2 regions of the Pandoraea faecigallinarum genome follow, and region 1 is predicted to be linked to the other one. Evidence: predicted binding sites of a transcription regulator. Region 1 holds the regulator's gene; the other holds the start of a gene.
What was found. The regulator LexA, encoded in region 1, represses DNA repair genes until DNA is damaged. The targets are predictions, from matches to a motif close to ACTGTATNNNNATACAGT.

Region 1 (3,195 bases):
ACCCGAAACCTTACATCGCGCTGATGGACGGCGTGGTGATGGGCGGCGGCATGGGAATTTCGCAGGGGGCCGCGCTGCGCATCGTGACGGAAGCGACGCGTATGGCGATGCCTGAGACGGCGATCGGCTTGTTCCCCGATGTTGGCGGTGGGTTCTTCCTCGCCAATCTTGCTGGACACCTCGGCGAGTATCTCGGCACGACGGGTATTGTGTTCGGCGCAGTCGATGCGTGCGAAATCGGTCTGGCGGACGTGGTGCTCCCGCGCGCATCGCTGCCCGCGCTTTGCGAGCATCTCGCGGCGGGCGACTGGAGCGACAGTGAGGCAGTACTCGACGCCGCGCGCACCTTCTGTCGCGAAAGCCTGCCGCCTGCGGGACTCGCACCGGGCAAGCTGGCACCGTTGCGCAGCGTGATCGACGAGCATTTCGGTTTGGCCGATATGCCTGCCATCCTCAGGGCGTTGAAGGCCGAACCACGATGCGAGTATTCCGGATGGGCGCAGGAGACAGAGGATCTGCTGCGCACCAAGCGTTCGGCGCTCATGGTGTGCGTGTCGCTGGAGCAAGTGCGTCGTGCGCGCAAGTTGTCGCTGGCGGATGAGTTGCGCGAAGAATGGCTGATGATGCGCAGCGTCTTCAATCTCGATGGCCGCACGGGGGCGGAAGGTGTGGAGGGCATCCGCGCGATGGTGATCGACAAGGACCACCATCCGCGCTGGCAGCATTCGACGATCGAAGCCGTGACACCGGAAGATGTCGCGCGGTTTTTCGATGGCGAACGTCGTGGCGCGAACCATCCGCTGCGAGATCTGGGCGAATAAGTCGCATTGTTCGGTGCCGTAGTCTTAACGACGCACGAACCGTCATATTGCCGAATGCGCCCCATCGCCCGCCATGACACGGTGGGCGATGGCTTCGAATGCCTCGGATGCCGCGAACGAATCAAGTAGTCCGAGCGGTCGTTGTGTCGTTACGTTGCTACGCTGTCACACCGCCGCCTGACAGAACTGTTCACCAACGGCCTGATCGAGCTTGCGACAGATGTCCGCGAAGGTGCCGACCATCACGATATGCGACATATCGCGATAGATGCGCACGTCGTGACTGTCCTGCAATTCATGAACGTTGTCGCGACGCGCTTGCTGCTCGCGCACGTTACGCGACGCTTTGACAGTCTGACCGGCGGGACAGGCGCGACGCGTGGCCGATGCCATGGCAGCCGCGATGGTGCGCGGCAGGGCGGTCGTGCGAGTGCGCGCCGGCACGGTGTACGAGCGAGCGACGGCGGGCGCCGATGCGAACGGGCCGGACAGGGCCGACAGACCGTAGACCGCCGACAGGCGCGTTTGCGAAGAGGCACTCACGCGGGGTTGACCGAGGGACGTACGCAGCAAACCAAAGAGTCGAGCCATGATGCGATCCTTCTTCCAATGCGGGTCGGAGGGACGTGACCCACTGCGTTTCGCATCGCTCTCACGAATCGCGGGCGCAGCAGGGTACGGGCGCCGGACCCAGCCCGGCGCAGTCGGAAATGCAAATCTTCAGGGAGTGGGGCGGAGTGCGATGTTGCGCAGCGCCCTTCATTCGCGCCGAACGATCAACGATCGCTCATAGGTCCTTCATAGATCGTTGTTGCGGATCAGGCCGACCGCAATACCTTCCAGCGCAAAATCACCGCTGCCTTCGTCGACATTGATGTTCTCGAAGTCGGGGTTTTCGGCGATCAGCTCGACGCCACCCTTGACACGGTGAAACCGTTTAACCGTCACGTCGTCGCCGATACGGGCCACGACGATCTGGCCTTCACGTGCATCCGCCGCTTTCTGCACGGCGAGCAGATCGCCGTCGAGAATGCCGGCATCGCGCATCGACATCCCGCGCACCTTCAGCAGGTAATCGGGTTGGCGCGCGAACATGTTCGGGTCGCACTGGAAGTTACGTTCGATATGTTCCTGCGCCAGGATCGGACTACCGGCGGCGACGCGCCCCACGAGTGGCAACGACAATTGCATGAGACCCATGTGCGGCAGCGTGAACTGGTGAGAACCGCCCGCTTCGTCCAGGCGCTTGAGGCGGATGCCACGCGATTGACCGGCGGCCAGTTCGATCACCCCTTTGCGCGCCAGCGCACGCAAATGCTCCTCGGCAGCGTTGGCGGAAGAGAAGCCCAGTTCGGCGGCGATTTCCGCGCGCGTCGGCGGAAAGCCGGTGCGCTCGATCGCTTGCTGAACCAGTTCGTAGACCTGCTGTTGACGGGCGGTAAGTTTGATCATGGCATCACTGTATGGAAGCACAGGTGGCTGTATTTTTGTACAGTGTTTGCAAAAAGGCAAGCGAAACTTGATCGCCATGACAGGGCCGCCGTACGGGGCCGGCCTGCCCATCGCGCCGAATGAGGGAAAGCCCGGCGAAAGGCTCATTAAACTTCAAAGCATGTACGCGCCGGTCTGTTCACATGAATATGTACTAAGTACAGGTTAACTGGGTCATCGGGAACGACATGTCAACGCCAACCGATCTGAGATCACGCAAACGTCTGGCCACCCGGCAGGGGATTTCCAACGCGGCCACGCGGCTTTTCCACGAACACGGTTTCGATCATGTGACGGTGGACCAGATTGCGGCAGCGGCCGACGTCGGCCGGATGACCGTGTTCAACCATTTCCCGCGTAAGGAAGACATGTTCTTCGACCGCGACGAAGAGGGTCGAGAGATGCTGCGTGCGGCCATTCGGGAGCGGGCGCCGGGCGTTTCTCCGGTCGAGGCGTTGCGTTTGCTGGCGCATCGGCTTGTCGAACAAGGCAACCCGTTCGTCGATTTTTCGGCGCAAAGCCAGGAATTCGTGCGCACCATCGAGGGCAGCGAGACGCTCATGGCTCGCGCCCGGGCGATCCGGGACGAACTGGCCGATGGGGTGGCCCAGGCGCTTGCCGAAAGCGCGGGACGGCCGCCGGGCGACGTGCAGGCTCAACTGGCGGCCGCCATGCTCCTGGCGGCCTGGACCGTTGCGTTCCTTCATGCCCATCGGACTTTTCGCCAAACGCAGGACTCCGCCGCCGCGCGACAAGCCTTCCTGAGCCTCGTGGATCAGGGAGCGACGGGGCTGAACGCCGCGTTGGCAGGCTCCCCTTACGTCTGAGGGCCGGTGCGTATCAGCATAATTTCTCTAATCCTTATTCCGGCATAAACAAAAGC
Region 2 (3,195 bases), 410 kb from region 1:
CGTTACATGGCGGTAGGCGCGCTGGAACTCAAGTTTTGGGAGACGCTTTGCGACGTGATCGGGCGTCCCGACTGGAAGGCGCGTCACTGGACGCTGGGGCAAGTCGTCGGCGGCGAGGACGCGCTGGCGCTTCAGACGGAGTTGGCCGCCATGTTCGCGAGCGCGTCACAAGCCGACTGGACGGCGCGCTTTGCCAACGTCGATTGCTGTGTCACCCCGGTGTTGCGGCTCGAAGAAGCAATGGCGCACCCACTGTTCGCGCCGCTGCGCGAAGCGTTGATGCCATGATGGCGGTTCGGCCGGAAAGTGAGGTGCGTGTTTGCGGGCCGATGCTCGCGCGAGGGGCGACGCGTTACCGAATGTCACAATTTTTCGGCGGCACGGAAGGCTGACGGCGGGCCTCGATCGCGTAGAGTCGTTGCTGACTCAAAACGACATCGCCATGACACGACGGCTCGCCTTTCCCCGACGACGACCCCTGCCACTGCGCGCCGCGCAGTGGCGACTCGCGACGACGGTTGCCGTCAGCGCCGCGGCCACTGTGCTGATGTGTGCAGGTTGCGCATCGTATCAGGATGCGCCAGTGGACCATGGCAAGGTCCGCTCGACGTCGATGACGACCGCGGATCTTGCGCAGACCGATATCAATCGCATGGCGACATTGGGCATGCGTGCGAATCTGGAGAGTCTGTATCGGTTGGCGGACAAGCTCTATAAACGGAATCCACGTGAATGGCGCAAAGGTGGCGCGGCGACGCAGGCCGAAGCCATGACGCAATTGCGAGATGCTGTCGAGGGACGACGAACGTTGACCGGCCTGAAGGACCTCCGCGACGTACGGGCATTGTCGCTTTCGCTGGATCCGGCATTCGGTGGGGATCGCGTGGCGGCATTCGTCTTCAGTCTCTCGGATACGATCATCGCTGCCCACGGGGGTACCACCGTGTTTTATTTGAGCGACGGGCTCGATGCGCAGCGCATTTACAATGCGGCCCGCAATGTGGAAATCGCGGCGTGGTTGCTGGCAAGCCGTCGCGATGTGACGGGCAAGCCGCTGCTGCTGGCGAACGAAATCGCCGATGTGCGCAACGTCAGCTTCGAGCGGGAGTTCGGCAAGATCATTGGTCGGCTCGATCTCCTCGCGGAAATGCTTGACGAAAAGTACCGGCGCGCCGGTATCGGCTACGTGCAGAACCTGCTTGGGGCGCAGTTTCTGCAATTCTTGCCGGTGCGGTGACTTTGGGGTGGTGATGTCCGGCAGGTCGCCGCGCGGCGGGTGGGGAAGGCAGGCGACGAAAGCCGGTGACGAAAGCCGGTGACGAAAGCCGGTGACGAAAGCCGGTGATGAAAGCCGGTGATGAGGCAGGATGCGGACATGTTACTGATGGAGCGCGGAATATGCGTGAATGCTGTATATTTGCACAGTGTTCTCGCCGCTTACCATGACCACTTCTCTGCGCAAGATCATCCATTGCGACGCCGATTGTTTTTACGCCTCTGTCGAGATGCGTGACGACCCGTCGCTGCGTGGCGTGCCGCTGGCGGTCGGCGGCAAGCCGGATCAGCGCGGCGTGGTTGCCACCTGCAACTACGAGGCGAGGGCGTTCGGGGTGCGCTCAGCCATGCCCTCGGCGCAGGCGATCAAGTTGTGCCCCGACCTGCGCATCATTCCTGCGTCGATGCAGCGGTATCAGGAAGCGTCGAAACGGATCATGGCGATATATCGGGACTATACGGATCTGGTCGAACCGTTGTCGCTCGACGAGGCATATCTCGACGTCACCGACAGCGAACATTGCGGCGGCTCTGCGACATTGATCGCTCGCGAGATCCGCGCGCGCGTGGCGGCCGAAGTCGGCCTGACGGTGTCGGCGGGTGTCGCGCCCAACAAGTTCATTGCCAAGATCGCCAGCGACTGGCGCAAGCCCGACGGCATGTTCGTGGTGAAACCCGCGGACGTCGACGCGTTCGTCGCGGTACTGCCGGTCGAGCGTCTATTCGGGGTGGGCAAGGTGACGGCCGAGAAGTTGCGTGCGCTTGGCATCGACTCCTGTGCGGATTTGCGCACCTATTCGCTTGCCGACCTCACCGAGCGCTTCGGTGTCTTTGGTCAACGTTTGTATGAGCGTTGCCGCGGCATCGATACGCGAGAGGTCAGCCCGGATCGCGAGCGCAAATCGATCAGTGTCGAGACGACGTACACGCGCGATCTGCGCACGCTGGCGGAATGCGAGACCGCGCTCGAACCGTTGCTTCGTCAGTTGGGCGAGCGGATCGAACGGGCGCGTCGCAGCGAACCGGTGGCCATCGCGAAAATCTTCATCAAAATCCGATTTGCGGACTTCTCGCGAACCACGGCGGAAGCCGGGGCGCTGGGTGTCGATCCGGTGCAATGCCGGGAACTGCTCGCGCAGGCGGTGGGGCGAAAACGTCGGCCGGTGCGGTTGATGGGCGTCGGCGTGCGCATGCTCGAGGCGCAGGCAACGCGTCAGTTGCGATTGTTCGACGACTGGGACGACGTGCTGCCACTCAGGCCGCCGGCGGGCGATAATGCGCCTACCCAGACTTAGAACGCGCAGACGAGCGAGGTGAGGGATGGCGGAGATCATCGAAGTCACATTGCGGCTCACGGCGGCATTGATCCTTGGCGGACTCGTCGGGCTCAACCGGAATCTGCATCACAAGTCCGTCGGACTGCGAACACTCGCTATCGTCTCATTCGGCTCGGCGTTGTTCGTGCTCGCTGTCGTCCCTTTTCCGGGAACGGCGCTGCCTTATGACGGATCGTCCGTGAGCCGGGTCGTGCAGGGAATCGTCGCCGGCATCGGTTTTCTCGGGGCGGGTTGCATCGTACGGCCGAGCCATGGCGCGTCGGTGCATGGTTTCACGACGGCGGCGGCGTTATGGAGCACGACGGGGATCGGCATCATCTGCGGCCTCGGCCGCTGGCACATCGCGCTGGTTGCGATGGTGTTGCTGCTTATCGTGCTGGCGCTCGGCGGACGAATCGAATCGCTCGCACACCGTTGGCTGGGGCACGACGAGCCGGATAAACACTCGCCTGACGGGGACGCGCCGGCGCCGCGTGTGCACGATGACAAGCGAGCGCCGCGCGGCTAATGCGAAAGACGCACATCGTTGCCTCCTCGCCCTTAACGCCCGGGGCAAATTCCTGCGGATACCGAAGAAAAATGC

Region 2: a site for LexA is predicted at 1,409-1,426, ahead of dinB (DNA polymerase IV). Genes of this name have one in related genera too.

What each region holds. Positions count from the first base shown of each region.
Region 1 covers NZ_CP011807.3:2,140,762-2,143,956, forward strand. The annotation lists gene AB870_RS09615 (enoyl-CoA hydratase/isomerase family protein) at 1-821, shown strand, start outside; gene AB870_RS09620 (hypothetical protein) at 987-1,412, opposite strand; gene lexA (transcriptional repressor LexA) at 1,620-2,273, opposite strand; gene AB870_RS09630 (TetR/AcrR family transcriptional regulator) at 2,501-3,139, shown strand.
Region 2 covers NZ_CP011807.3:1,732,381-1,735,575, forward strand. The annotation lists gene AB870_RS07765 (CaiB/BaiF CoA transferase family protein) at 1-288, shown strand, start outside; gene AB870_RS07770 (hypothetical protein) at 548-1,237, shown strand; gene dinB (DNA polymerase IV) at 1,443-2,570, shown strand; gene AB870_RS07780 (MgtC/SapB family protein) at 2,596-3,120, shown strand.